4 regions of the Mesorhizobium sp. PUT5 genome follow, and region 4 is predicted to be linked to each of the others. Evidence: predicted binding sites of a transcription regulator. Region 4 holds the regulator's gene; each other region holds the start of a gene.
What was found. Region 4 encodes LexA, which represses DNA repair genes until DNA is damaged. Its sites were predicted from a motif close to TGTTCNNNNTGTGTTCNG; they were not measured.
Positions count from the first base shown of each region.

Region 1: a site for LexA is predicted at 3,419-3,436, ahead of ACTDI4_RS22755 (ImuA family protein). Genes of this name have one in related genera too.
Region 2: a site for LexA is predicted at 1,779-1,796, ahead of uvrA (excinuclease ABC subunit UvrA). Genes of this name have one in related genera too.
Region 3: a site for LexA is predicted at 5,333-5,350, ahead of ACTDI4_RS20585 (helicase-related protein). Genes of this name have one in related genera too.

Region 1 is NZ_JBQOSO010000004.1:63,339-70,982, reverse strand. Features, by position in the region: gene istA (IS21 family transposase) at 1-1,176, shown strand, start outside; gene istB (IS21-like element helper ATPase IstB) at 1,194-1,970, shown strand; partial or broken gene istA (IS21 family transposase) at 2,076-3,266, opposite strand; gene ACTDI4_RS22755 (ImuA family protein) at 3,487-4,248, shown strand; gene ACTDI4_RS22750 (Y-family DNA polymerase) at 4,163-5,686, shown strand; gene ACTDI4_RS22745 (error-prone DNA polymerase) at 5,683-7,644, shown strand, end outside.
Region 2 is NZ_JBQOSO010000003.1:2,407,353-2,414,996, forward strand. Features, by position in the region: gene istA (IS21 family transposase) at 1-804, opposite strand, end outside; gene uvrA (excinuclease ABC subunit UvrA) at 1,934-4,855, shown strand; gene ACTDI4_RS13290 (DUF302 domain-containing protein) at 4,852-5,262, shown strand; gene ACTDI4_RS13295 (DUF72 domain-containing protein) at 5,351-6,163, shown strand; gene ACTDI4_RS13300 (PopZ family protein) at 6,215-6,913, opposite strand; gene ACTDI4_RS13305 (TolC family outer membrane protein) at 7,125-7,644, opposite strand, start outside.
Region 3 is NZ_JBQOSO010000003.1:3,894,022-3,901,665, forward strand. Features, by position in the region: gene ACTDI4_RS20570 (CarD family transcriptional regulator) at 1-412, opposite strand, end outside; gene fdxA (ferredoxin FdxA) at 886-1,224, opposite strand; gene ACTDI4_RS20580 (RNA-binding S4 domain-containing protein) at 1,360-1,746, opposite strand; gene ACTDI4_RS20585 (helicase-related protein) at 1,763-5,179, opposite strand; gene ACTDI4_RS20590 (ABC transporter ATP-binding protein) at 5,825-6,910, opposite strand; gene ACTDI4_RS20595 (ABC transporter permease) at 6,907-7,644, opposite strand, start outside.
Region 4 is NZ_JBQOSO010000003.1:2,579,393-2,587,036, reverse strand. Features, by position in the region: gene ACTDI4_RS14140 (ComEC/Rec2 family competence protein) at 1-1,785, shown strand, start outside; gene lexA (transcriptional repressor LexA) at 2,056-2,772, opposite strand; gene ACTDI4_RS14130 (hypothetical protein) at 3,058-3,279, shown strand; gene ACTDI4_RS14125 (right-handed parallel beta-helix repeat-containing protein) at 3,422-4,297, shown strand; gene ACTDI4_RS14120 (tetratricopeptide repeat protein) at 4,670-5,818, opposite strand; gene ACTDI4_RS14115 (hypothetical protein) at 6,679-7,128, shown strand.

The DNA of each region.
Region 1 (7,644 bases), on a different contig from region 4:
CGCTACGCCGCCTTCGAGCACCGGGTGAACGCGAGCTTCCGCCATCGCCACCGTGCGGGCGCGGTGATGCAGACCGACTACGCCGGCCATACGGTGCCGGTGATCGACCCCATTACGGGCGTCGTCTGCGCCGCCCAGATCTTCGTCGCGGTGCTGGGCGCCTCGAACCTGACCTTCGCCTTCGCCAGTTCCAGCCAGAAGCTGCCCGACTGGATCGACGGCCAGGTGCGGGCTCTCACCTTCTTCGGCGGCGTCACCAGGGCCATTGTCTGCGACAATCTGAAGGCGGGCGTTGCCAAGGCGCTGTGGTTCGAGCCGACGCTGAACGCGACCTTCGCGGCCATGGCCGAGCATTACGACACCACCATCCTGCCGACCCGCAGCCGCAAGCCGCGCGACAAGGGCAAGGTCGAAGGTGCAGTGCTGATCGTCGAGCGCTGGATCCTCGCCCGGCTCAGAAACCAGACCTTCTTCTCACTCTCCCAGCTTAACACGGCCATCGCCGAACTGGTGACGGAGCTGAACGATCGACCGATGCGCCATGTCGGCAAGAGCCGCCGCGAACTGTTCGAGGAGATCGAACGGGCGGCCCTGGCGCCGTTGCCAGCGACACCCTTCGAGTACGCCGAATGGAAGTCGGCCAAGGTCCATCCCGATTACCATGTCGAGGTCGACAGGACGTTCTATTCCGTGCCGCACCGGCTGATCGGCAGCACGGTCGAGGTGCGGCTCACCCACAGGGTGGTCGAGATATTCCACGACCACCAGCGCGTCGCCAGTCATGTTCGCCGCTCGCAGCGTTCCGGCCATGTCACCGTCAATGCCCATATGCCCAAGGCGCATCAGCGCTACGCCAACACCACGCCGGCCGACCTGATCGGGCGCGCCGCCAGGATCGGACCCAACGCCGCCATCCTGGTCGAGCGCATGATGCGCGACCGGCCGCATCCGGAACAGGGATACCGCTCGGCCATGGGCATCCTGTCGCTGGCTCCACGCTATGGCCCGGAGCGCCTCGACGCCGCCTGCGAGCGGGCGCTTTCCATCAACGCGATCGCCTACTCCTCGGTCAACGCCATCCTCAAATCCGGCCTCGACCGGGCACCGCCTACCCCTGAACCAGCGCGGCCGGTGCCGACGCACGCCAATATCCGCGGCAACACCTATTACCAGTAAAGGAAAGGAAGACGACAATGCTGACCAATCCCACCCTCAACCAGATGCAGGCCCTCGGGCTGAACGGCATGGCCGCCGCCTGGCGGGAACTGGCCGAACAGGACGGCGTCGCCGAACTCGGCCGCGACGAGTGGCTCGGCCTGATGCTCGATCGCGAGATCGCCATGCGCGCCGACAAGCGCGTCAGGAACCGGCTCGCCGCCGCAAAGCTGCGCTTCCCCGAAGCCTGCATCGAGGACATCGACTTTACCGCCTCACGCGGCCTCGACCGGCGCAACGTCATGGCGCTCGCCCAAGGCGAATGGCTGAAGGCGCATGAGAATCTGATCCTGACAGGCCAGACCGGCACCGGGAAATCATGGTTGGCCTGCGCCATCGGGCGGCAGGCGGCGCGCCTCGATCATTCCGTGTTCTATGCGCGCGCGCCACGCCTGTTCGAGGACCTGGCGCTTGCCCGCCTCGACGGCCGCTTCCCTCGTCTCATCGACAAACTTATCCGCGTCCAATTGCTCATTCTCGACGACTTCGGCACGCATAGCCTGTCGGACCAGCAGCGCTTCCATCTCTTCGAAATCGTCGAGGAGCGCTACCGGCGCAAATCCACCGTCATCACCGCTCAAACCCCCGTGGCCAAATGGCATGACCTCATCGCGGACCCCACCGTCGCCGATGCCATTTTGGATCGCCTCGTTCACAATGCCCATCGTATCGAACTCCAGGGCGAGAGCATGCGGAAGCAAAAAACCGCGCCCCTCTTGACCGGCGGCGAAAACGGCGAAATCAATCACCCGTAACGACAACCAGGCAACCAAGGACCATCGCCGCCAAACTGTCCCGACATTAGCGAAACTGCTGTCCGGGAATTAGCGGAACCACTGTCCCGACTTTCCGAAATCCGCACGCAAGGCTCCCGGCTTGCGCTGGATGACCGCCAGATAGTGCCGCCAATCGTAGACGGTCTGGCCAAGACGGTCGTGCGACCGCTCGATGATGCGGCGGTGCTCGCAGATGAGCTGCCCTTCGGCGGCAACCACGATCCGTTCCGGATAGACCCGGAGGCTGACAGGGCGGTTGGCGAAGGATGCCGGCACGCTGTAGCGGTTGCGCTCCAGATGGACCAGGCAGGTCGGAGAGGCCCGCTTGGTGTATTCGACGAAGCCGTCGAAGAGCCGAGGCATCGGCATCAGGAACTGAGCCTCCTCGGCCCGGATGTCCTCGACCGTTCCGGGTCTGAGGCCATGGGGGATCTGTTGCCACAGCTCCCGGCATCGCCGCTCCAGCCAGTCGTTCAGCGCCTCCAGCGATTGAAAGCGCGGCATCGGCTGCCACAACCGGTGGCGGGCATCCTGGACGTTCTTCTCGACCTGTCCCTTCTCCCAGCCCGAGGCCGGATTGCAGAACTCGGCCTCGAACAGATAGTGGCTGGCCATGGCCGAGAAGCGGGCATTGACCTGTCGTTCCTTGCCGCGGCCGATCCTGTTGACCGCCGTGCGCATGTTGTCGTAGATCCCGCGCCGGGGAACGCCGCCCAGAACCCGGAAGGCGTGGTTGTGGGCATCGAACAACATCTCGTGCGTTTGCAGCGGATAGGCCCGCACCATGAAGGCACGGCTGTAGCTGAGCTTGAAGTGCGCAACCTGCAGCTTGGTGCGCTCGCCGCCGATCATCGCCCAGTCTTCCGACCAGTCGAACTGGAAGGCTACGCCGGGCTCGAATGCCAACGGCACGAAGGTACCGCGCCCGCTCGTTTGCATCTGGCGCTGACGCTCTTCTTTCCAGGCACGCGCAAAGGCGGCGACACGGCCATAAGAACCCTCGTAGCCGAGGCTCATCAGGTCGGCGTGCAACTGCCTGATCGTGCGCTTCTGCTTGCGCGGCCTGTTCGCTTCCGTCCTCAGCCAGGCCGACAGCCGCTCGGCATAGGCATCGAGCTTGCTCGGCCGCTCCGGCACGTTGAAGCGAGGCTCGACCTCGTCGGATCGCAGGTATTTGCGGATCGTGTTCCGCGACAGTCCCGTACGCCGCGCAATCTCCCGGATCGAAAGTCCATCCCGCAGATGCCAGCGCCGGATAACGCTCAGTAACGCCATGTCTATCACTCCAATGTCCCCTGCGCTCATCAAGCAGGGGTGGGTTCAAACATGGGTCACTTCTCGATGGAAAAATCCCTCAATCCCGGGTCAGTTCTCGGCGGAAATCAACAAAGACTCTTTTGCGAGTCCGATTGACTCATTAGGCAATAGAGAACAAATAAAGAACATACCAGCGGAGAGACCCTTTGCAAAGCCTCAAGGAGCAGCCTTTTTCGATATGTCGGATTCCGTCGCCAGTCCCGTCATCACCGAACTTCGAGAGCGCATCGCGCGCCTCGAAGGCGGGACAGGCCGTGCCCGCAAGGTGCTGCCGTTCGGCGTAGCGGAACTCGATCGGAGGCTTCCGGGAGGCGGGTTGGCGCTGGGGTGCCTGCATGAGGTGGCGGGGGGCGGTAACGGCGCGGTGGATGGCGCTGCCGCTGCGCTATTCACGGCCGGCATCGCGGCGCGCACCAAGGGCAAGGTTCTCTGGGTGGTGACGCGGCGTGATCTCTTTATGCCGGCGATCGCGCAGGCCGGACTTCACCCAGACCGGCTGATCCATGTCGAGGCAGGCGATGAAAAGGCGTTGCTCGCCTGCTTTGAGGAAGGGCTTCGCCATGGCGGTCTCGGTGCTGTCGTCGCCGAGACTGCCCGACTTTCGATGACGGCTTCGCGGCGGCTCCAGCTCGCCGCTGAAGCCTCCGGCACAATCGGCATCGCTGTGCGGCGCTGGCGCCGCCAGACCGAGGCCGGCGATTTCGGGCAGCCGACCGCAAGCGTCACGCGCTGGCGGGTGTCGGTTCTCCCCTCTGCCCAGCTCCCCGTCCCGGGCATGGGCCGGGCGCGCTGGCTCCTTGAACTCATCCGCTGTCGCGCCGGCGACAGCGCAGACATTGAAGTGGAAGCTTGCGATGGCAAGGGTCGTATCGCTCTTCCTTCCGCGATGGCCGGTGGACCGTCTTCGAAGGAAATCGGGCGACGCATCGCCTCCGCGTGAGGCAGCGCTCGTCCTTATAAGCCGGGTTGGCAATCGGCGCGTCGTCACCGCCCTTGACGCGAACGCCGAAGCACTTGGGCTTCGCACCGGCATGCCGGTGGCGAAGGCACAGGCACTCGCGCCGGGGCTGGTCGTCATCGATGCCGATCCACGCGCGGATGCGGAAGGACTGGAGAAGCTGGCGCTCTGGGCCCTGCAACGCATCTCGCCCGTCGTCATGGCCGATCCGCCGGATGGTCTGGTGATCGACACCACGGGCGCCGATCATCTCCATGGCGGCGAGGACGTCATGCTGAGCACGATCGTCCAGCGCTTTGCTGCATCCGGTGTCGAGGCGCGCGCCGCGATCGCCGACACATGGGGCGCGGCGCATGCCGGCGCGCGCTTTGCCGCACGCTCCACCCTGGTCATTCCTCGGGGCGAAACTGCGCCTCTTCTGCGGCGTCTGCCGATCGCGGCGCTGCGGCTGCAACCCGATATTGTCACAGGCCTGCGCACGCTCGGCTTCGATCGTATCGGCGATCTCCTGGATCAACCGCGCGCGCCGCTGGCGCTGCGCTTCGGTCCTGAAATCGGCCGCCGCCTTGATCAGGCGCTTGGCAATGTCGGCGAGCCGATCGAGCCGTTCCGCGAAGCCGAAATCGTCGAGGTCCGGCGCGTCTTCGCTGAGCCGATCGGGGCGGCAGAGACGATTGCCCGCTATACCGCCAGGCTTGTCGAGGCTTTGTCTCAGATCCTGGAAACCAAAGGCCTTGGCGCGCGCCGGCTCGATCTGCTGTTCCATCTCGTCGACAACACGAGGCAAGCCATCCGTGTCGGCACAGCGCAGCCGGTTCGAGACGCAAAACGTCTGACGCGGCTGCTTTGCGAGAAGATCGACACCATCGATCCGGGATTCGGAATTGAGACGATGGAACTGGCAGCGATCCTCGTCGAGCCATTGCGGGATCGGCAGACCATATCCTCGCTGGTCGAGGAACCGCAGGCGGATATTTCGGACCTGATCGATGTCCTTGCGAACCGTGTCGGAGAAAAGCGCCTTTGCCGTTTCACGCCCGTCCAAAGCGATGTCCCCGAGCGCTCCGTCGCCTGTGTCCCGCCACTCGCCCCTGAAACGGGCGCGACCTGGGACGGTGACTGGCCGCGGCCGCCGCGCCTGCTGTCCCGGCCGGAACCGATCGAGACCATGGCGCTTCTGCCCGACAATCCGCCGGTGTGGTTTACATGGCGCGGCGTTCGCCGGCGGGTTCGCCGCGCCGACGGACCGGAACGCATTCGGGGAGAATGGTGGAAGCGCGACGCGGAAACCGCGACGGTGCGGGATTATTTCCGGGTCGAGGATGACACCGGCGAGCGCTACTGGCTGTTCCGGTCCGGCGATGGCGAGCGTCCGGAGAGCGGCAGCCAGCGCTGGTTCCTGCACGGGATCTTCGGATGAGCGGGCCGCGCTACGCCGAGCTTCAGGTGACGAGCCATTTTTCGTTCCTGCGCGGTGCGAGCAGTTGCGAGGAACTGTTCGCGACGGCCGCCACGATGGGCGTCGAGGCACTTGCCGTCGTTGATCGAAACAGCCTCGCCGGCGTCGTGCGCGCGCATGAGGCTGCCAAGGCCACCGGACTCCGTCTCGTCGTCGGATGCCGACTTGATCTTGCTGACGGCATGTCGGTGCTCGTCTATCCGACGGACCGCTCAGCCTATGCGCGCCTCTGTCGGCTGCTGTCCCTTGGAAAGGGCAGGGCGGGCAAGGCGAAATGCCATTTGGAATGGTCCGATGTCGTTGCCTACGGCGAAGGACTGATTGCAGTGCTGGTGCCGGACGTTGCCGATGAGACCTGCGCCATGCAGCTGCGCCGGCTGCGGGAGTCCTTTGGCAATCGCGCCTATATAGCGCTGACACTACGCCGGCGCCCCAACGATCAGCTTCGCCTTTGGGAGCTGTCCGACATGGCGACCGCCGTGCGTGTCCCCACGGTCGTGACCAATGACGCGCTCTTTCACGAGCCGGGCCGCCAGGTCCTGCAGGATGTCGTCACCGCGATCCGCCACAACGTCACCATCGACGAGCTCGGACATCGGCGCGAGCGTTTCGCCGATCGCTACCTGAAACCGCCCGAAGAAATGCACCGGCTGTTCGGCCGCTACCCGGAAGCGCTCGCCCGCACGATCGAGATCATGGAGCGCTGCCCGTTCAAGCTCGACGAGCTTGCCTATCAGTATCCCGAAGAGAAGCTCTATCCCGACCTTACCCCTCAGCAGGCGCTCGAAAAGTTGACCTGGGAAGGGGCCGTCGACCGCTATCCGGAAGGACTGCCTTCCAAGGTCCGGCGCAACCTCGAGCACGAATTACGCCTGATCGAGAAGCTCGAATATGCACCCTACTTCCTCACGGTGAACTCGATCGTGCGTTTTGCGCGCTCAAAGGAAATCCTGTGCCAGGGACGCGGCTCGGCCGCCAACTCAGCGGTCTGCTACGTGCTCGGCATCACCTCGATCGATCCGGATCGCAATGACCTGCTGTTCGAACGCTTTGTTTCGGAAGAACGCCGAGAACCGCCCGACATCGACGTCGACTTTGAACACGAAAGGCGCGAGGAAGTCATCCAGTGGGTCTACGAGACCTATGGACGCGACCGCGCCGCGCTTTGTTCGACGGTCATCCGGTATCGCTCCAAAGGGGCCGTTCGCGACGTCGGTAAAGCGCTCGGCCTGCCGGAGGACCTGACCAAGACATTGTCCTCGCAGGTCTGGGGCTGGTCCGAAGGCGTCGAGCAGAAGCATGCCGAAGGGCTGAACCTCAACATGGGCGATCGCCGTCTGAGGCTGGCGCTGGAGCTTGCGCATCAACTCGTCGGAACACCCCGTCACCTATCCCAGCATCCGGGCGGATTCGTTTTGACCCGCGATCGGCTCGATGAGCTCGTACCGATCGAGCCTGCGGCCATGGCCGATCGCCAGGTCGTGGAATGGGACAAAGACGACGTTGATGCCTTGAAGATGATGAAGGTCGACGTGCTGGCGCTCGGCATGCTGTCGTGCATGCGCCGCGGCTTCGATCTTCTCGCCGAACACAAGGACATCCGGCTCGACCTCGCGACGATTCCGGCCGAGGATCCGCGCACCTACGCCATGATCCGCAAGGCCGATACGCTCGGCACCTTCCAGATCGAGAGCCGCGCCCAGATGGCGATGCTGCCGCGCATCAAACCGCGGACCTTCTACGATCTGGTCATCGAGGTCGCGATCGTGCGGCCGGGACCGATCCAGGGTGACATGGTCCACCCCTATCTCAGGCGACGAGAGGGCAAGGAGGATGTCATCTATCCCAAGCCCGAGCTTGAGGCCGTGCTCGGCAAGACGCTCGGCGTGCCGTTGTTTCAGGAGCAGGCGATGCGGGTG
Region 2 (7,644 bases), 170 kb from region 4:
TAGCCGACCCAGAAGCCAGCGCTCGACAATGCGCACCGCCGCCTCGACCTTTGCCTTGTCTCGGGGACGGCGCGGTCGGGTCGGCAGCACCGAACTGCCGTAATGCGCCGCCATCCCGGCATAGGTGCGGTTGACCTGCGGATCGTAACGGCAGGCCTTGATCACCGCCACCTTGGCATTGTCGGGAATGAACAGAGCCGGCGCGCCGCCGAAGCTCTCCAGCGCATTGACGTGGCAGCCGATCCAGTCCGGCAGCGTCTCGCTCCAGCGCGCCTCGGCATAGGACAGGCTCGATGCGCCGAGCACCGCCACGAACAGATGCGCAGCACGCATTTTGCCCGTCAGCCGATCTATGACCACCATCACCGTGTCGCCGGCATAGTCGACGAACAGCTTCTCGCCGGCGGCATGGTTCTGCCGCATCGTTACCGGCAGGTTTGCCGCCCACCCCCTGTAGAGGTCACAAAAACGGCTATAGCGGTAGCCGTCGGGATGGAGCGCGATGTATTCGTCCCACAGGATCTGCAGCGTCACATGCTTGCGCTTCAGCTCGCGATGGATCTCGGCCCAGTCCGGCTCGACGCTACGGCGGTGTCCTGTCTTCTTTCCGGATGCCTTATAGAGCGCCGCCTCCAGAACCGTGTCCGTGACCTCCTCGCCAAGCGGCCAGGTCAATCCGGCAGTCGCAGCGCGCCGGAGCGTCTCGCGCACCGTCGAAGGTGCAGCGCCCACCCGGTACGAGATCGCCTTGTGGCCAAGGCCTTCCTCAAATCGGTATCGCAAAATCTCGCGGACACGCCGCATCGCCAATCTCTCCGCCGGCATCTCGTTCCTTCCCTCGGACAAGCCAAAGAAGGAACTTTCACCAGCAGAGCGCCCGGCCCAAACGCCGCATCCAAGGGGGCGGCTTCATCTCGGAATCAGGGGGCGACTATTTCTCGGAACGAGGGGGCGGCATCATTTCGGGATCGGGGGGCGACATCCCTCGGAATTTGCATACCGCATCGTCAGGCCCGCGCCTGAACTGGAAGAGACTGCACCGGGCACGCGCTTCAACATCGGCGACATGGAGGTGCGTGTTTCCGGCTCGATCACCGTCGATATAGGCGTCGGCTCGCTGCACCCCCCACGTCACTGAGCCAACGGCGTCGCATCCCGACTTGCCGACACTGACACATTGGGGCGACACCGGGAGGCCTGAGCCCCCGCCGCGGCACATGGCAGCACCAACGCTACGGCCTCCGTCAGGGCGCGAGTTGCCCCACTTGCCACGCTACGCAGGAATGTCGCATCAAACGAGAACGGCCCCGCCGCTGCTTGTGCAATGCGGCCGGGGCCTTATGATCAGTTCCAATCACTTTCACCGGGATATTTAACCGGCTTTGGATTTCGGATGCTCCGCGGCGCTCAGCCGACGATCCGACAGAAGTCTCTGATTGTTGGGGAACGGTTGACCGGCTTGCCGCCAAGCCGAAAAGCCCTGCGGTGCCTAGGCCGACCGCGGCTCCACATGCAGGTGGAGCCTCAGGTAACTGTCCGGTGGACTCATGCCTCCACTCCTCTGTTCGTTGCTCCTTCTGCCGTCCGGAGCTCTGATTCGCTGGCCTGCGGCGCCTCGCAGGCCGCCTGTTCGGCACGAAGATCGCACATCAGGGCGATCGGTTCCGGGGACGCCTTGAATGTGGCCCCTGGTTTCCGCTGCGTCAAGTCCTGGGAGCCTGTCGGGAAAAATGTGATCGTCGCCACAAACGCGGTAGCCGTCCCCTTTGTCAGGAGCATGTTCGACCTTTGTTCTTTTCGCTTGCCGCTCCGGGCAAAAGGCGCTTAAACGCAAGGCATGCGTTTCTCGACGCGACGTCAAAACGACCTATATGTGGAGCGGCCGGGAATCCCCGCCAATCCGAAATTCCAGTTCTGAGGCGGCGGACCGGCAATGGCCGACCATAAGTTCATTTCCATTCGCGGCGCGCGCGAGCACAATCTCAAGAATGTCGATCTCGACCTGCCTCGCGACTCCCTCGTCGTGATGACGGGGTTGTCAGGCTCGGGAAAATCCTCCCTTGCCTTCGACACCATCTATGCCGAAGGGCAGCGGCGCTACGTCGAGAGCCTGTCGGCCTACGCGCGACAATTCCTGGAGATGATGCAGAAGCCGGATGTCGACCAGATCGACGGGCTTTCTCCCGCCATCTCCATCGAACAGAAGACCACCTCGCGCAACCCGCGCTCGACGGTGGGCACCGTCACCGAAATCTACGACTACATGCGGCTCCTGTTTGCCCGGGTCGGCGTGCCCTATTCGCCTGCCACCGGCCTGCCGATCGAAAGCCAGACGGTGAGCCAGATGGTGGACCGGGTGCTGGCGCTGGAGGAAGGCACCCGTCTCTACATGCTGGCCCCGATGGTGCGCGGCCGCAAGGGCGAGTATCGCAAGGAACTCGCCGAACTGCAGAAGAAGGGTTTCCAGCGCGTCAAGGTGGACGGCATCTTCTATGAGATCGCCGACGTGCCGGCGCTGGACAAGAAGTACAAGCATGACATCGACGTGGTGGTGGACCGCATCGTCGTGCGCCCGGATCTCGCCACGCGGCTCGCCGATTCCATCGAGACGGCGCTGAAGCTGGCCGACGGGCTGTGCGTGGCCGAATTCGCGGACCGGCCCCTGCCGGCCAGCGAAACCTCGGAGGAATCGGCCTACAAATCCAAGAACGAGACGCATGAGCGCATCCTGTTCTCGGAAAAATTCGCCTGTCCGGTGTCGGGCTTCACCATCCCCGAGATCGAGCCCAGGCTGTTTTCCTTCAACAATCCGTTCGGCGCCTGCCCGACCTGCGACGGGTTGGGCAGCCAGCGCGCCATCGACCCGAGCCTGATCGTTCCCGACGACAATGTCACGCTGCGCAGCGGCGCCGTGGCACCCTGGGCGAAGTCGACCTCGCCTTATTATGCGCAGACGCTGGAAGCGCTTGGCCAGGCCTATGGCTTCAAGCTCGGCGACAAATTCAAGGACCTCTCCGCCGAGGCGCAGCAGGCCATATTGCGCGGCACCGGCGAGCGCGAGGTGACGTTCCACTACGACGACGGCCTGCGCTCCTACAAGACCACCAAGACTTTCGAGGGCGTGATCCCGAACCTGGAGCGGCGCTGGAAGGAGACCGAATCGGCATGGATGCGCGAGGAGATCGAGCGCTTCATGTCGGCCACCCCCTGCCCGGCCTGCAAGGGCTACCGGCTGAAACCCGAGGCTCTGGCGGTCAAGATCGCCGGCAAGCACATCGGCGAGGTGACGGAGCTTTCCATCCGCAAGGCCAATGGCTGGTTTGAAGAGTTGCCGGCCCAGCTCAACGACAAGCAGAACGAGATCGCGGTCCGCATCCTGAAGGAAATCCGCGAACGGCTGCGCTTCCTCAACGATGTCGGGCTGGACTACCTCACCCTTGCCCGCAATTCCGGCACGCTGTCGGGCGGAGAGAGCCAGCGCATTCGGCTCGCCTCGCAGATCGGCTCGGGCCTCACCGGCGTGCTCTACGTGCTCGACGAACCGTCCATCGGCCTGCACCAGCGCGACAATGCCCGCCTGCTGGATACGCTGAAGCACCTGCGCGACCTCGGCAACACGGTGATCGTGGTCGAGCACGACGAGGACGCCATCCTGCATGCCGACCATGTGGTCGACATCGGCCCGGCCGCCGGCATCCATGGCGGCCGGGTGATCGCGCAGGGAACGCCGGCCGAGATCATGGCGAACCCGAACTCCATCACCGGCCAGTATCTGTCGGGCGAACTGGAAATCGCGGTTCCGGACCAGCGCCGACCCGGCAAGAAAGGCAAGCGCATCAAGGTGGTGGGCGCGCGCGGCAACAACCTGAAGAACGTGACCGCCGAGATTCCGCTCGGCACGTTTTCCGCGGTTACCGGCGTCTCGGGCGGCGGCAAGTCCACCTTCCTGATCGAGACGCTGTTCAAGGCCGCCTCACGCCGCATCATGGGCTCGCGCGAGCATCCGGCCGAGCACGATCGCATCGAAGGGCTGGAATTCCTCGACAAGGTGATCGACATCGATCAGTCGCCCATCGGCCGCACGCCGCGCTCCAACCCGGCCACCTATACCGGCGCCTTCACGCCGATCCGCGACTGGTTCGCCGGCCTGCCGGAGGCCAAGGCACGCGGCTACCAGCCCGGCCGTTTCTCCTTCAACGTCAAGGGCGGGCGCTGCGAAGCCTGCCAGGGCGACGGCGTCATCAAGATCGAGATGCACTTCCTGCCCGACGTGTACGTCACCTGCGACGTCTGCCATGGCAAGCGCTACAATCGCGAGACGCTGGACGTCACCTTCAAGGGCAAGTCGATCGCCGATGTGCTGGACATGACGGTGGAGGAAGGCGTGGAATTCTTCTCCGCGGTTCCGGCCGTGCGCGACAAGCTGGAAACCCTGAAGCAGGTCGGCCTGGGCTACATCCATATCGGGCAGCAGGCCACGACCTTGTCCGGCGGCGAGGCGCAGCGCATCAAGCTGGCCAAGGAACTGTCGCGCAAGGCCACCGGCAGGACGCTCTACATTCTGGACGAACCGACCACGGGCCTGCATTTCCATGACGTGGCCAAGCTGCTCGAGGTGCTGCACGAACTGGTCGAGCAGGGCAACACCGTTGTGGTCATCGAACACAATCTGGAGGTCATCAAGACCGCCGACTGGGTCCTCGACCTGGGGCCGGAAGGAGGCGACGGCGGCGGCGAACTGGTCGCGGCCGGAACGCCCGAGGACATCGTTGCCGAACCGCGCAGCTACACCGGCCAGTTCCTGAAGGAACTTCTGGAGCGGCGGCCGGGCAGCAAGCGGGAAGCCGCCGAGTGACGAGCGAGAACGGCATCGTTTCGATCGAAAGCCGTTTCGGGGTCGCCGAGACGATCGACCGGCTGGTAGAAACGGTGACGAAAGCCGGCCTTACGGTCTTTGCCCGCATAGACCATGCCGCTGGCGCGGCGCAGGCGGACATGCCGTTGCGTCCCACGCAACTGCTCATTTTCGGCCACCCGAAGGGCGGAACGCCGCTGATGCAGGACCGGCAGATTGCCGGTATCGACCTGCCCGTCAAGGCACTGGCCTGGGAGGACGAGACCGGCAGGGTCTGGCTTTCCTATAACGCGGCGGAGTGGATTGCCGGCCGGCACGGGCTCGGCGCGACGAGCGGACAAGCCGTGGAGGCATTGGCGAAAGGGTTGGAAAACGCAGCGGGCGTCGCAACCGACATCGAGCCGTAGACCCCGCCTATCCCCGGACCGGCCTGACGGACCGTGCCGGATTTATTGCACTAGCACGAATGATGCGGACGAATTGGAGGAGGAGCGCATGGCCAAGTCGGGAACCATCCGGGCAGGAATGGGCGGCTGGACCTTCGAACCGTGGGACACGGCCTTCTATCCCGAAAAATTGGCCAAGGCGAAGCAGTTGAACTACGCCTCGCGGCAGGTTCCGACCATCGAGGTCAATGGCACGTACTATTCAAGCTTCAAGGAGCCGACCTTCGTCAAATGGGCAGCCGAGTCGCCGGACGGCTTCGTATTCTCATTGAAGGGCAACCGCTTCATCACCAACCGCCGCGTGCTGGCGGAAGCCGGCGAATCGATGATGCGCTTCCTCGAGTCCGGAGTGGCCGCTCTCGGCGACAAGCTCGGCCCGATCCTGTGGCAGTTTGCCCCGACCAAGAAGTTCGACCCGGACGATTTCGAGGCCTTCCTCAAGCTGCTGCCCGAAAGCCAGGACGGGGTAAAGCTGCGCCATGCGCTGGAGGTTCGCAATCCTTCCTTCGTGGTGCCGGAATTCGTGGCGCTTGCGCGCAAATACGGTGCGGCGATCGTCTATGCCGATCATGCCACCTATCCGGCCATCGCCGATGTGACCGGCGATTTCGTCTATGCCCGGCTGCAAACGGGCAAGGACGAAAATCCCGACTGCTACACGCCCGCTTCACTGGACGAATGGGCCGCGCGGGCCAGGATCTGGGCCGAGGGCAAGGTGCCCGAAGACCTGCCACGCGCCGACCCGGCCGCGCAGGCGCCCGTGAAGCCGCGCGACGTGTTCGTCTACTTCATCACCGAGGGAAAGGTCCGTGCACCGTTCGGCGCGATGGCGTTGATGTCGCGCGTGGCACAAAAAGGCTGAGCACGGCATCAGGCAGGATCTTGTTTTGCTGCCCGGCAGGCAGCAGCGGCATCAGGCGCCTGCGCCGCGCGCCACGCGCTCGATTTCCTCGCGCACCAGCCGCTCGACCAGCGTCGGCAGGTTGTTGTCCAGCCAGTCCTGCAGCATCGGGCGCAACATTTCCTGCGCCATCTCGTCGAAAGTCTTGCGGCTGCGGCTAGCAAAGGCCTCGGAAAGCTCCTCGAAGGCGGCAGCCACCTGCCGGCTGGTCTGCTCCGACACCAGGGCCGGCCGCGCGGACAATGCCTCTGCGGACATGTCAGGCGAAGTCTCCGTCGGCGGCGCAGCGGCTTCCGCCTCGACCGTTACCGGCGACGGCTGCCCATATTCCAGTTCCGGCTCGTGTCGCTCGAAAACCATCCCGGCCGGATCGCTCTCCGCCGCGCTAGCCGGGTCGCCGGCCGGCTGGCTTTCCTGCGCGATGCGGTTGCCGATCTCGGCCAGCGAGATCGGAGCGCGTTCGCCCTCGGCCGCAGCGGCATCGGCCGCATCCGGGACTTGCAATTGCGCCTGCACTTCGGCGAGCGTGATCTGTCCGAAGGGTTGCGGATCGGCCTGCAGTTCGGCCCGAAACGCATCCACCTCCGGCAACGCCGCATCCTGCGCCTCTTCGAGTTCGGACGCGTGCGGGAATTCGCCGGACTCGGCCGGCCGGCGACCGGAATCGCTGTCCTCGATGATCCTCCTGATGGAGGCCAGTATCTCTTCCATCGAAGGTTCGCGCTGTGCGCTGCTCGCCGTGGCCATCGTCACATTCGCCGCCCTTGTGACCTGTTGCGTCGCCGAACCGGAAATCTGCCGGATCGAATCACGTCACCAAGCGTAACTGACCGATGAGCCGACGAGAATCCCCAATCTCGGGGTTCGGCGGATTTCAACAGGATAGCCGGGCGCGACGCCGACAGCCGCAATCGGCCCGAAATCAGCGTCCGTCAGGCGTGCGCAGGCCGTACCACTTGTCCTTGACGGCATTGTAGTGCTCTTGCGGCTTGTACTTGACCACATTCAGCGCCAGCCGCTCGGTCGACAGCCGGCCGGTGGCCTGCAGGATCGCATAGCTGGCCAGCACCACGTCGCGCTCGGAGCCGGCGAGGTTGATCTGGGCATTGACGACATCGTTCTGCGCGTTGAGCACGTCCAGCGTGGTGCGCTGGCCGACGTTGCGCTCCTCGATGACGCCATTGAGGGCGAGCCGCGCCGCCGCGACCAGGGCGCGGTTGGCATCGACGCCTTCGCGCGCGGCCGTATATGACGTCCAGGCGGCGGCAACGGCGTTGCGCACCTGGTCCTGCATGACATCGACTTCGATCCGGGCCTGGCCGAGCTGCTCCTTGCTCTGGCGCACCTGCGCCGAAGCCCGCCCGCCCTGATAGATCGGCACCGTCAGCGTCGCGCCGATGCTGGCGGAGGTCTGGGCGCCGGTGTTGAGCTGCGAAGCGCCG
Region 3 (7,644 bases), 1.3 Mb from region 4:
AATAGGACTGCTCGGGCTGGTTTTCGGCGCGGTAGAGATCGCGCACCACCTCGGAGATGGAGATCAGGTCGCCGGAATTGATCTTGGCGTCGTATTCCTGGGCGCGGCGCGACCACATGGTGCGCTTGATGCGGGCGCGGCCTTGCACGACCTTGAGCGCGCGGTCGACATAGTCGGTCTCCGACAGCTTGCGCATGCCGATGGAGGTGGCCTTGGCGACCGGCACCTTGAGCCGCATCTTGTCCTTCTGGAAATCGATCACGAAAAGCTCCAGCTTCATACCGGCCACTTCCTGCTCGTCGATGGACACGATCTGCCCGACGCCGTGAGCGGGATAGACGATGAATTCGCCGGTCTTGAAGCCGTGACGCGCGGCCGCTGCGGACTTCTTCTGCGGGGTGGTGATTGCCATTACGCCCTGAACTCCTTGTTGTGGCGCCGGCGGACTGCCGGCTGAACACGGGCGGCCGGTCTGGCCGGCCGAAGCGTCCCGCAACCCCAGAGGGCCGCAGCAACGCCTCCTCTTCTTGTTTATGCACCAGCCCTTGCGGAAACGGCGGGACCGCTTCCGGGCCGATGCCCCTGGCTTGCCGCGCGACGCGCGAGCCCACCCCGTGATAAGCCTGAACCGGCATCCCGCACGATGGCGGCCGCCTGGTTCAAATCGCTCTGATCCGGGTTGTGGGACTCACCTTTCAGTGATCGGGCAAATTCGCCATGAACCGACATGTCTCGCAGGCATGTGGGACATATATATAACAAAAAGTCGGAAGAATCAAGAATTTGCTGCATGCGCGAAGGCCTCGGCCCCGCCTTGTCAAGCGAGGACGCGGGCACATCACGCTTATTGAGCGTCACCTTGCGAGCGACGCGGACCGGCCGGCCTCAGTCGCCGGCGCCCGGCTCGGTGGAGAAATATTTCTCGAACTTGCCCGGCGCGCCGTCGAACTCGGCCGCATCCGCCGGCGGCTCCTTCTTGGCGGTGATGTTGGGCCATTTGTCGGCATATTCGGAGTTGATCTGCAGCCACTTGTCGAGCCCCGGCTCGGTGTCGGGCTTGATGGCGTCGGCCGGGCATTCGGGCTCGCACACGCCGCAGTCGATGCACTCGTCGGGATGAATGACGAGCATGTTCTCGCCTTCATAGAAACAGTCGACCGGACAGACCTCCACGCAGTCCATGTACTTGCATTTGATGCAATTGTCGGTCACGACATAGGTCATCTGGGGCTCCGGGAACGTCCCGTTCTCTCGATATCTGCGCGGTCAGGTAACGCCTTTGGCCAGCGCTTGCAAGGGCGGCACGCGCGCGCATGGCCGCCTTGCGGGAATGGTTTTCCAAGCCTTGCGCAAAAGCCCTCAGCCGCCTTCGCGCAGCCGGTCGGTCTGGCGCCGCTCCTTCTTGGTCGGGCGGCCGCTGCCGGCCTCCCGAAGCGGCGCGATGGCGTCCGGAACGGCGGCGTCGCGCGGCGCCGGAGCCGGCGAAAGGTCTTCATAGAGCGTGCGCGCTTCCTCTGCCGGGCCACGCCGCGAACCGGGCGCGGCCACCTTCCACACCAGGATGCGGCCGTCCAGCGTGATCGTCAGCACGTCTCCGGGCCGCACGAGATCGGATGCCTGCGCTGCTTTGTCGCGATTGATGCGCACGCGCCCGGCCACGACCAGCCGCGCCGCCAGCGAGCGCGATTTCACCGCACGCGCGAAAAACAGCCATTTGTCGATGCGCTGCCGGCCGTCGGCGTTCATCGCATCGGCCCCGAACCTACTTCTTGAGCTGGTCGCGCAGCGCGGCGAGCTTGGCGAAGGGCGAATCCGGATCGATACGGGCCGGACGCTCCTCGCGCCGGTCGCGGAGCCCCGGCTTGCCCTGGCCGCCGCCGTTCCTGTCCTTGCCGTCCTGCCGGCCACCCTTCCATTCGGGCCGGCCCTCGCGGCGCCCCTTGCCTTCGGCCTGCCGGCCGCCGGGCTTGCCCCCGGGCCCGCCGCCAGGATTGCCTTCGGAATTGCCCTTGAAGCGCGGACGGCCGTCTTCCCGGCCGTTCTCGCGCGCGGCACGTCCCTGGCCGCCGGCAGCCTCGCCGCCATGGCGGGCGCCGCCGCGCTGGCGCTGGTCGTGCCGCTGGCCGCCGCGCCGGTGCTCGAAGCGGGCCTGCCGCCACAGCAATATGGGCTTGGGCGCTTCCTCCTCCGCGGCTTCGACCCCAGGGGCTCCGGCAGATGCAGCCTCGCCAGCCATGGCGACGGCGGTGACGGTCGTGCCGCCGTTCCCCTCCCCCTCGAGGGGAGGGTGGCCGGACGAAGTCTGGTCGGGAGGGGTCCCCTCAACCGCTCCGGCGTCCTCATTGTTCAACGCTTGATCTGAAACGGCCGGCTGTTCTGCAAAGGGGGCGTCGGAACCTGTTTCAGCGACCGCCTCCGCCGCCTGCGGCGACACCTCCCCCTCAAGGGGGGAGGAGGGCTTCGACCCGGCCGCCTCGTCAAGGCTCTCCACCGCCGATGGCACTGCCCCTTCGGCATCCATGGTCTCGCCACCGGCCGTTGCGGCCTCAGCCTCGTGCGAAGCCTCGTCGACTCCGGTCGTTTCCGTCTCCGAGACGCTTTCCACTGCTGGCTCTGCCGCGGCTGCCTGCGCGGCCTTTGCCACCTCTGCGGCGGCCTTGGCCTCGGCCGCTTCCCGCGCCGCCCCGTCGATGGCCTCCAGCCTCGCCTTGACCTCCTCGGCAGGCTTGGCCTCCGAACGGTAGCCGAGACCCTTGAGGATTTCCTCCATGTCGTCGGCCGTGGCGCCCAGGATCGACATCATCGCCGGCGTCACCGTGAAGGACTGGCCGTCATAGGCGCCGTCCGGGCGCGGGCCCAGCCCCGGCTTCCAGTTGGTGGCCGGGCGGATCAGATCGGCCAGCCGCTCCAATATGTCGACGCGCACGGCGCGCCGGCCGAGATTGCGGAAGCCGGCGAGACGATAAAAGGCCTTGTCGAATGCCGGGTCGACCACCACGGAGGTGCGCCCCGTGGCCAACGCGTTGACGACGTCGCCGAAGCCAGGCTTGTCCTTGCCGTCGTTCTTGAGCGCCCACAGCAGCGTGACCAGCCCGGCCGGCGCCGGCTTGACGAGCGACGGCACGAAGACATGGTAGGCGCCGAAGCGCACGCCGAGCCGGCGCAGCGCGGCCCGGCCCTCCTGGTCGAGCGAGCGCATCTCCTCGGCGATGTCGCGCCGGTTGATGAGACCGAAACTCTCCGAAAGCTGGAAGGCGATGCCGCGGGCGATGCCGGAAAGCTGCTCGGCCGCCTTCAGGTCGACCAGCGGCTTGAGGAACTGCTCGACCTGGAAATTGACGAAGCGCTCGGCGCGCGCCGCCACCTTGTCGCGCGCGGCCCCGGTGAGTTGCTCGTCGGCCAGAAGCACCACGCGCGGCTTCAACGCGTCCTCGCCGGCAACCAGCGTGCCGATCGGCGCGCCGATCCAGCGCAGCGTGCCGTCGGACCCGAGCGCGATGTCGCCGTTGCCGGACGCGGAAAAGCGCTCGGCCCGTGCCTCGAACTCCGCGGCCAGCGCCTTCTGCGCCGCCGTGCGCACGGCCTTGGCGTCCTCGCCCCCCGCGCTCTGGTCGGCGGTGAAGCGGAAGCCCTGAAGCTCGCCGACATGATGGCCCTCGACGAGGACGGTTCCGTTCGCACTTATTTCGGCATCAAGCATGGTATTTTCTCTAAGGCGCCGCATGAGGACGGAAGTCCTGCGGTCTACGAAGCGTTTCGTCAACCGCTCATGCAGCGCATCCGACAGTCTGTCCTCGATTTCTCTTGTCTTTTCCTGCCAATGTGTCGGATCGGCCAGCCAGCCCGGGCGGTTCGACACGAAGGTCCAGGTGCGGATCTGGGCGATGCGGTGCGACAGCGTGTCGATGTCGCCCTCGGTGGTGTCGGCGCGGCGCACCTGTTCGGCCATGTAGTTTTCGTCGACATGGCCGTGCCGGGCAAGGTCGGTGTAGATGGACGCGATCAGGTCGGCATGCTGCGCCGGAGCGATCTTGCGGTAGTCTGGCAGCGCGCAGGCCTCCCACAGAAGCGCCACCCGCTCGCGCCCGGCGGCGAGCGCGCGGATGTCGCCGTCCCTGGACAGGAATTCGAGCGCCTGCGCGTCGACCGCCGGCAGGGCGCGCGTCAGCCCTTCCACCGGCGCATTGGTCTCGATGGAGCGCTTCAGCGCGTCAAGCGATGAAAAATCGAAATCGACGGTGCGCCATTGCAGCACCTTCACCGGCTCGAAATCATGGCTTTCGATCTTCTGCACCAGCTCGTCCTCGAGCGGATCGACCCGGCCAGTGACGCCGAAGGTGCCGTCGCGCATATGCCGCCCGGCGCGGCCGGCGATCTGGCCGAGCTCGGCGGCGGTGAGCTGGCGGAACTGGTAGCCGTCGAACTTGCGGTTCTGGGCGAAGGCCACATGGTCGACGTCGAGATTGAGCCCCATGCCGATGGCGTCGGTGGCCACCAGATAGTCGACGTCGCCGGACTGGTAGAGCGCCACCTGGGCGTTGCGGGTGCGCGGGCTGAGCGCGCCCAGAACCACGGCCGCCCCGCCCTGCTGGCGGCGGATCAGCTCGGCGATCGCGTAGACCTCGTCGGCCGAGAACGCCACGATGGCCGAACGCCGCGGCAGGCGGGTGAGCTTCTTCGACCCGGCATAGGCCAGATGCGACAGGCGCGGACGGGTGACCACCGACACGCCCTTGAGCAGCTTCTGCAATATGCCCTGCATGGTGGCCGCGCCGAGCAACAGCGTTTCCTGCCGGCCGCGCAGATGAAGGACCCGGTCTGTGAAGATGTGGCCGCGCTCCAGGTCGCCGGCAAGCTGCACCTCGTCGATGGCCACGAAGGCGGCGTCGGTCTCGCGCGGCAACGCCTCCACCGTGCAGACCGAATAGCGTGCGCCGGCGGGCTGGATCTTTTCTTCGCCCGTGATGAGCGCCACCTTGTTGGCGCCGACCTTCTCGCACAGCCGTCCGTAGACCTCGCGCGCCAGAAGCCGCAGCGGCAGGCCGATGAGCCCGCTCTCATGCGCCACCATGCGCTCGATGGCCAGATGCGTTTTGCCGGTGTTGGTGGGACCGAGCACGGCCGTCACGTCACGCCCCGACAGGATCAGCGGCTGGTTCGCCTTCGGCTGGAAATTCATCGGCCGGAAAAAACCTTTCGCGCCCGCGTTCGTCTTGTCCGCGTTTGTCTCGATTGCCCCGCGACACATAGGCATTCGCGGGCGCGAGTAAAAGCGGAATGTTCGGCGAGGCCGGGATCGGAGGCGCCCGTCCTCCACCGCCGGATTAATGTTTGGAACGAGTCTGGAACGAATCGGCGACGAATCACTGACTCCTGCCGATTCACGATTCGTTCACGGCTACATATGGACATTTCCGGGCATTTTCGCACCACATGCTGAATCCGCGCCGCCACTGATCGCCGCGCCGCGCCGGCTCGCGTTAACGTTTTGCCGGCTCGGGCCCCGCACACGCCGCCGCTGCACCGGCACGCCGCTTCAACCTCTTGAAAAATCATCCATTTCTTAACGGGCATTAACGCTTCGGCCCTGCCAAACGCGCTTCGGAATTAACGATCCGGCCAAAGCCGGAACGAATCAGCGACGAATCGGCTATGGACGAAGTTTCACGTTTCGTTCGCCACAACATCTTGTGCCGTCCACAGCTTTTCCACCGACGATCCACAGGCGCTCCGAGATATTTGCCGGCTGCCGCGCGCCCGGCGTTAGCATTTATGTGCCGGAACGGCACAGGCATCGCCCGGTACAGCCGCCGGGACGCGGACGTCAGGCAAGGACATGGGCGGTGCCGACGACACGGATCAGCACCACCTCGCCCACGGCGGGCGCGTCGACGCCGGCCTTGCGCAGCATCAGCGGCCTGCCGCCGATGGCCGCCGCCTCGGGCGGATCGGGGCTGTTCAGCAGCTTCACCGCCACCGCGCAGCTCGCGCCGGCGAATTCGGTTTCGGTCACCTCGCCATAGAGCAGGCCGGGCCGGGCGGCGGCGGCCTCCTGCCGGCTCGCGCGTTCCAGCGTCACCTGCTCCGGCCGCAGCATGATGCGCGCGATGTCGCGCCTTTCGCGGGTCTCCAGGGCGATGCGGCCCAGCGGGGTCTCGGCGAAACCCTCGGCGATCCGGGCCGGCAGCACCAGCGCCTCGCCCAGGAACTCGGCCACCATGCGGTCCTTGGGCTTGAGGTAAAGCTCGCGCGGCGTGCCCACCTGCCAGAATTTGCCCTCCCGCATCACGGCCACCTGGTCGGCGAAGGACAGCGCCTCGGCCTGGTCGTGCGTGACCAGGATGGTGGTGATGCCGGCCGCCTCCAGCAGTTCCGCCACCGCCTTGCGCATGGAGGCGCGAAGGCCGGTGTCGAGCGCCGAGAACGGCTCGTCCAGCAGCATCAGGCGCGGCTTCATGGCCATGGCGCGCGCCAGCGCCACGCGCTGCTGCTGGCCGCCGGAAAGCTGGTGCGGCCGCCGCTTCAGTATGGCCGCGTCGAGCCCGACGATATAGGCAAGCTCGGCGATGCGCTCGGCGCGCCGCTCGGCGTGGCGGGCCAGGCCGAAGCCGATATTGTCGGCAACAGTCAGGTGCGGGAACAATGCGCCGTCCTGCGCCACCAGGCCGATGCCGCGCAAATGCGCCGGCACGGCGCCCGCCTCGTCGGCCAGCACCTCGCCGTCGAGCACGATGCGGCCGCGGTCGGGCGCCTCGAAGCCGGCGATGAGCCTGAGCAGGGTGGTCTTGCCGCAGCCGGACGGGCCGACGATGGCCGTGCGCGTGCCGGATGCCACGGCAAGGTCGACGCCGGCCAGCGCCGCCACCGGGCCGTAGCTCTTGGCGACGTCGTGAAGCTCCAGCAGGCTCATCGTCCGGCCATCCGTTTCGACTGGACATAGAGCAGCCATGTCAGCGGCAGCGACAGCGCCACCATGATGGCCGCATAGGGCGCGGCCGCCGCATAGTCGATCTCGCCGCTGTGGTTCCAGAAGGCCATGGCCAGCGTGCGCGTGCCGTTGGGCGCCAGCATCTGGGTCGCGGTCAGTTCGTTGGTGATGCCCAGCGCCGAAAGCGCCAGGCCGGCGGCAGCCCCCGGCGCCGACAGGCGGATGGTGGTGGCCCACAGCGCCCTGAGCGGCGGCCGGCCGAGATTGGCCGCCGCGCGTTCCAGCTCCACCGGCGCCTGGGCGATCGAAGCGCGCAGGCTGATCAGCGCGCGCGGCAGGAACATCAGGCCATAGGCTGCGATGATGGTGAACAGGGTCTGGTAGAGCGGCAGGGCGACCCGCACGGTGATGGTGACCAGCGCCAGCGCCACCACCACGCCCGGCAGCGAGCCGGCGACGTAGTTCAGCCCCTCAAGCCCCCGTTGCAGGCGGCCCGGCGCGCGGATAGACAGCCAGGCCATGGGGATGGCGGCGAGCGTGGCCAGAAGACCGCCGGCCAGCGCCAGGAACAGCGTCTGGCCCAGCGCCAGCCCGATCTCGTCCATGCGCCAGACCTGCGCGCCGCCGTGCATGAGCCAGCGGCCGATGGTGATGAAGGGCACGCCCAGCGAAAGCATGGCGACGACGAGGGGCAGGGCCAGGCATGGCAGCGTCAT
Region 4 (7,644 bases):
GGAATAGGTGCAACCGGTTTCTACCTGACCGACCCCAAGCTGCTGGCCTCGACCGACATTCCTGCCCGAGCGTTCATGTCCACCGCCATCGAGAGCGCGCGAGAGACCGTCGCGGCTCGCATCCGGGCCGGCATCGGCGGCCCCGAAGGCGAGATCGCGGCTGCGCTGATCGTGGGCGTGCGCGCCGGCATTCCGGAAGAGATCAATGAGTCCATGCGGCGCACGGGCATCTATCACATCATCTCGATCTCCGGCCTGCATATGGCGCTGGTGGCCGGAACGATCATGGGTCTGCTGCGCGGGGCGTTCGCGTTATTCCCGGAATATTCCTCCCGCCATCCGGTGAAGAAATATGCGGCTTTCGCGGCGCTGGTCGCCACCGCCGCCTATTTGCTGATCTCTGGCATGGTGGTCGCGGCCGAGCGCAGCTTCGTCATGCTGGCGGTGATGCTGGTGGCCGTGCTGTTCGATCGCGCGGCACTCACGCTGCGGAACCTTGCCATATCGGCACTGGTCGTCATCCTGGTTTCGCCCCATGAAGTGGTCGGGCCGAGCTTCCAGATGTCGTTTGCGGCAACCGCGGCACTGGTGGGCGGCTTCGCAGCCTGGACGGACTATCGGGCCGGGAAGGTTCGCCGGGTCCGGGCACACGGGCCAGGACGCGGATTGGCGGGCGTCGTCGCCGGCTGGTTCTGGAAGAGCCTGCTTGCGGCAGCGGCCACCACGATCGTCGCCGGTACCGCCACCACGCTCTACGCGGCCTGGCATTTCCAGCGGGTGTCGCCGCTCAGCCTGTTCGCCAATCTCGCCGTGATGCCGGTGGTGTCGCTCGTCGTCATGCCCTTCGCCGTGTTCAGCGCCCTTTTGATGCCGTTCGGACTCGACTGGCCCTTCCTCTACGTGATGGGCAAGGGGCTGGCGGCGATGATCGCCATCTCGAACTGGCTGTCGGAGCGTTCTCCGGTCGACGGCATCGGCCTGATCTCGCTCGAATCGGTGCTTCTGACCACGGTGGCGCTGGTGATCGGCACCATGGCCACGACGCGGCTGCGACTGGCCGCGATACCATTCGTGGTTCTCGGGCTGCTGACGCTGCGCGCGGTGCAGGCACCCGACGTGCTGGTCTCGGAAGATGCACGGCTCGTCGCAGTGCCGATCGGAGGCGGGGAGATCGCGGTCAACCGGGAGCGGCCGAACGCGTTCACCATGGAGAATTGGAGCCGTGCGCTGAATGCGGAGATCGCCGTCCCGCCGGAGGCGCTGAAAGGGCGCGACCTGCGCTATGCGGGCGAGGGTGCGCCGGACCTGCCGCCGGGATCGCCCTTCATGTGCGCCGCCCGATCGTGCGTGGCCCGCCATCCTTCGGGGGCGATTGTCGTGCATGCGGCAAATACGGCAGCGGCGCGGCCGGCCTGCGCGTTTGCCGCGCTCATCGTCATAGATGACGCGACGGCGGCCGATCCCTGCAGCGATCCGCTCGTGGCCGTGCTGACCAAGCGCGATCTCGCCCGGTCCGGCAGCGCGGCCATCCGCTTCGACGCGAATTCCGCTGCCGCGCCTGCCGAAATCCGGTTCGCAGTCGAAAACGACTATCGTCCGTGGCATCTCCAGCGCCGGTTTTCGCGCGAGGCGAGAGGTCTGGCGCCCTATCAGGCCAATTCCGGCCCCAGAAGTCGCGCTCAAGGAATCTCCAGAACGGCCAACCGCAACGAGAACAGTTCCAAAGCGCCCCATGGCAGCCAGGGCGATCGCGGCCGAGGCGATGACGAAGCCGACGACGGCTGAGATGGCAGGCGCATCGAGCAACCTTCCAGGCCGGTGGTGGAGGGAGCCTCGCGCTCTGAACGATATCAAGGGACGTATCGGCATGCGGACGGCAAGAGAGCCCGCCCGATAGCGCTGCCAGCCACATTCGCTGGCTGCCTGAGCCCGCAGCTAGGCAACAACACGGGGCAATCACGGGGCAATATGGAATCTCTGCCCGTGATTTCCGCGCGCAAGGGACCGGACGGCCCGGAGAACCTCCCGAATGGGGCAGGCCATCGGCAACTGTCGTCAATATCGCCGGATCAGCCCGACCAGCTTGCCCTGGACCTTCACCCGGTCCGGCCCGAAAATGCGCGTTTCATAGGCGGGGTTAGCCGCTTCCAGCGCAATCGACGCGCCCTTGCGGCGGAAACGCTTCAGGGTAGCTTCCTCCTCGTCTACCAGCGCCACCACGATTTCACCCGGATTGGCGGTGTTTGCGTTGCGGATGATGACCGTATCTCCATCGAAGATGCCGGCCTCGATCATCGAATCGCCCTTGACCTCAAGCGCATAGTGCTCGCCGCCGGCGATCATGTCCGGCGGCACCGAGATGGAATGGGTCTTGTGCTGGATGGCGTCTATGGGCACGCCGGCTGCGATCCGGCCCATAACCGGGATGGAAATGGAGGCCGTGGCCTCGTCGTCGTTGCCCGGCGCCTGCCGCGGCGCCTCCCTGGCCGGCCGGCCGAGACTGCCCTGGATGACGCTGGGCGAGAACTTGCGCGCGGCATTGAGGCCCGGCGCGATCGAATCGGGCAGCCGCAGCACCTCAAGCGCGCGCGCGCGGTTGGGCAGCCGGCGGATGAAGCCGCGCTCCTCCAGTGCCGTGATCAGCCGGTGGATGCCTGATTTCGACGCAAGATCGAGCGCTTCCTTCATTTCGTCGAAGGAAGGCGGAATGCCGCTCTCCTTCAATCTTTCGTGAATGAAGAGGAGAAGCTCGTGTTGCTTGCGCGTCAGCATGGTGCCCCCGAATGATCGGAATCGGAAAAACAAACCCGGAACAAACACTATCTGTTCCAGTTGTGTTCCGCAACGCTTAAAGTTCGATGAATGTTTGGGAGGGCGGGTGGCATTATCCTGCGCCGAGGCTCCGCCAGAGGCCCGGCTCCGTCCGGTCCCTTTCGCCGGTCGCCGAGCCGCTTCAAATCATCGTGAAGTAGCCGGGAGGGCAAGAACCGGCCGGTGCGCGCTCTAGCTATTCGTCCGGGGGATTTCCAGAGGTGCCATCTTTCACAGGAGAATAGCATGATCAAGACAGTTCTGATCGCTGGTTCGCTGACGGCTATTGCCGCCTTCCCGGCATTTGCCGCAACGGATTACTGGGTGGCGCAGGATGCCGGCACCAAGAAGTGCCAGGTCGTGTCCAGCAAGCCCGACGGCAAGAAGATGATGGATGTCGGCAGCAAGATGTATACGGCCAAGGCGAATGCCGAAAAGGCCATGAAAATGCTGTCGGCTTGCAAATAGCCTGCTCCGTGCCTGCCCGGCTATGCGCGCCTATGCGCCGGCCGGGCTTCTCGTCTGTGCTGCAGGACGCTTGGCCGATGGGCCGCGCAGGCGCATGATAGGCTCCCATGCGGGTCGAACTGTTGGAAAGGCGGGCGGTGCGATGGTCAGGCGTTTGGCATGCATAACGGCTGCGGCACTTGCCGTCGTTCCGGCCTCCATGGACGGTGCCCGCGCCGGCGACACCGTTGCGGCCATGGAGACCGCCCGGCCGGGTTCGCCGGATGCAGGCGTTCCGGCTGGAACGAAACTAACCACCTACACCGGCCCGATGACGATCACGCAGGCTGGAACCGTCATCGAAGGGCAGATCATCAACGGTTCTCTTCGGATTACTGCTCCCGACGTCATCATCAAGAACTGCGTCATCAACTATGATGGCTGGTGGGGCATCGACGCCGAAGGCGCCAAGAACATCACCATCCAGAACTGCGAGATCACCGGCCCCGGCTATGCCAAGAACGCCAATGCGGCCATTCTCGGCAGCGGCAACTTCATCGGCAACGACATCTCCAAGTCGGAGAACGGCATTGTCCTGACCGGCGGCGCCAGCACGGTGAAGGGCAACTATATCCACGACCTCGCCGCCGCCGGCGCCGACCCGCACTATGACGGCATCGCCGTGCAGGGCGCCCAGAACGGAGTGCTGATCGAGGGCAACACGGTGATCGGCCGCGATACCTCCGACATCTTCATCAAGAACAATTTCGGGCCGATCAACGACGTCACCGTCAAGGGCAACCTGCTGCTCGGCGATGCCGGCTATCAGGTCTATGTCGACGGCCGTGACAAGGGCGGCGCCATCACCGGCGTCACCATCGCAGACAATTACGTGCAGAAGGGGGGATATGGCTATTATTCGGTGGACAACAGCAAGCCCCTGATTTCCGGCAATGTCGAATTCCTGCCGGGTAAGATGCCGCGTTCGATGCTGGAAACGGGAGTGCATCCGGCTGGGTGGCCGGCAACGCCCGAATAAAAGATGAGGTCCGGCGCCACCGGGCACGCTTCGGCAGAAGCGCCCCGGTGCGGCGCGTGACCATCGCGAAAATAGGCAAGTTGACTCCCGAGCAGGCGCGATAGGTCGCAAAGGATTTGCTGGCGTCCGTAAGGCGACGTCGGTGCTGCCCGCGGATATTGCAAGTTTGCATTTTTCCTTGCGGAAGAAGCCGACAACGGCGAACCGTGTGGGCAATCATTGGTGCCATGTATTCAGAGCGACTACTGTCCCCGCCGGACGCTTCCGTAAGGCCCCGAGGGGCACAATTTTTCGAAGCCGTAAAAAGGGCGTGCTTAAATGCGTCTCACATTGAGACGTTTGACCCGGACACCGCCTTGCCTTTGGCTTAAGTCAGTCACACCCGCCGCCCCAATTCGGGGTGCCACCGCCGATTGCGCAGGCAAAGTCGTCTTGCGACTGCCGCATTTCCCAATAATTCCGCTCGTCGCGCAGGCGGTCGGCATAGAGTTCTGTGTCGGCCGATGGCTCGCCTTCGGTTGCGGGATTTGCAATCGCAATGGCCATGACCAGCCCGACGATGGCCATCGATACCAGGACCGGATCGATATCTCCTGCCTTGGTTCCGGCAACTGTTTCGGGAGGCTCGGAATAGGAGTCCGCGAATGGCGTACCGATGGAAATCCCATAGCGTTGACTGAGCCTGGTCGATGCATAGCGGTCGCCCAGCTTCGCCGCTGCTGTCAGCCATGCCACCGCCTTCTTGTCATCACCCGTGTCGGAAAAATACTTGCCGACGCGTTCCATTGCCCGTGAGTGGCCGAGAAGTCCTGCGCGCTCATGCAGGCCGAGTGCCTCTTTCTCCGTATCCTTGAAGACAAGCCCGTCGCGTCTGCCCTGCGCTCTGCCTTTATCCCTATCGAGGTCGTAAAGCGTCGCCAGCATCTCCATGGCGTCGATGTCGCCCTGGGCCGCTGCGGCTTTCAACAGCCTTTCGGCGAGCGCCGCATCCTTGGGGATGCCAAGGTGGTCGGTGATGCTGTCGTAGTCGGGGATGAGGAAGCGCGCCGCGGTGGCCTCCGCCATGGCATCGTTCTTCTTTATCAGGGGATCGAGCCCGTTCCACGCCTTTGCGAGGTAATTGTCGCTGGTTTGTCGGTCGAAAGCCGGCGCTCCCGCCAGCGGATCACTGTTCCCATACATGAGCCCAAGCCGGTAAGACGCCTCAGGCCGCCCCTGCGCGTCCGCCTTGGATAGCCAATAGAACGCCTTCGCGGCATCGACCGGCACACCTATGCCGTCATAATACATCACACCAAGCGCGCCCTGGACCGCCGCGTTTCCTTCCATGGCCGCTTTCGCGAAAGCAGCGTTCGCATCCACCGGGCGCTTGTCGGTCAAGGCCTGCAACGCGATATCGATGGAGTTCTCGCCTTGTCCCGCAGCTGACGCGAATGTTTCACCCGCGAGCAACACAAAAGCCGCCATCACAGGGATGCATCCGGCATGATGGAGCGCCTTGGCGGCACGACGGATTCTCATCTCGCTTTCCTCCAAAGCTTAGCCAAGAACCGTCCTCGCCCGCTGAGCCAATCGCATCGTAGCCACCAACGGGCGGGCACCGACCACGTTAGCCATTTCCGCGCGCGGTGGCCTTAAATGAGGTCATGATCCATGTCAGGGCCAGGCCCAGAAAGGCTCCCAGAACCGCCCACACCAAAATCGACCAGATCGAGAAGGGCGAATTCAGGCGACTGGCGGTATTCAGAAGGGTCATGTCGATAAAATTTAGGACGATGGCGCCAACTACGGCGGCCCGTGCATATCTCGATCGATCGCCACGAGGCCGGCTGACAGCTTCCGTCGCCGTTTCGGGTGCTGGCCCTCTAATGAATCTATTTCGTATCCATACAATTATGGACGCAATTAGCGCTCCCCCTATGGCTGATCCAAACACCGACCCCGGCGTAGTTATCACTTCGGTACTGCCGGAAGGTTCAAAGTATGGAGATAGCAGGTTTATTGCGGCTCCAACTGCCGCACCAGCTATCGCGGGCCACTTATAATTCCATCTCATCTGGATTCGGTCCCCACACGCGACGCCTCGATGAAGAGCGCATTTCCGGCCAATACGTCGCCAAACCGGCTCAAGGAGACCCCCGCCGCCGTTCCATCAAATTCGAGTCGCCGAAATGAAATGATCTGAGGGCCGGCAAGCCCCATCGCAATACGGTAGGCGCGGGGCCGGCATCGCGCAATAAATCGTGGCTAGACTTTTCGGGCTACCGCTTCGCCTTGTCCAACCCCGTCGCCCGCAAGCATAGGGCTTGCCCCTGGCGTCCTTGCCGCCTCGCAGTTCGCTCCGCTCTCCAGGAGATGGATATCCACCTGCGATACCTCTTTTGAGCATGCTGTTGGAGAACCGATTATCGGTCAATGTAGCCCGCGCTAAAATTCCGCTACGCAAACAGAACATTCAAGGGGGCAGAATGTCAGCGTCTGAATGGATCGGCGCCGCCATCATCGTCGGCGGGCTTGCGATGACAAACCCGACAGTCGAGGATACAGAAAGCGAAGTTCGCCAGCTAATACTCGCCGAGATTGCCAACACCGGCATAACGCAAGATGCCGATGCCGGCACCAACATCGTAACCGGCCTTTGCAAGTTGGCGATAGAAGACTGTTACAACCTCATCCGGGCAACACTGACCATAGAAACACGAAGTTTCTTCGTCGCAAAAGACATCACGATCCACGGCGCGGGCGGCATCAATCTCCGCTGCATCGGTGCTATTAAACACCTTTGGTGCCCAAAGTTCCTGAACGATAGTCCGGCGTCGAAGCAAACTTGATTTGGCAGACAACAAGAGCGAAGCTATATGGCGAGGCTGCCGGCTCCCGGTTTCAGCACGCAGCATATGGACACTTGCCGCCGTCGCTGTTCGCGTCGTGATGGATGGGCCGCCGTCGGCGGGTGGGGCTGACAACGCACGCACCCACCTTGCCCGTGCAACAGCGCACGGGCAATCCGTGTTACCTCCCTCAATACCCGGCCGCCATCTTTGGGGGTGGTAGTATGCGGGTGAGGTGGCCCGGGGGCGACTGATCACGGCGACGGCAAGGGCGAAGGTCTTCAGCGGCGCGGCGCGCCCTGGTAGAGTTCGGCGCGGCTTTCGGCAGAGGCTCGGGCGACGCGAATGTCAGTGGTCCATGAGAGTCCGTAGGCTCGCCTGCACCGATTTGGAAATCCTTCGCCTCGTACAGGATTACGTCGCCTCCCCCTTGCGATATGGTGGCAAGAGCGCCAGCAAGCCCGTCGCAAGTGCAACGTCGTCGCCGACACTGGAGCGAAGCGTATCCCGTCCTGC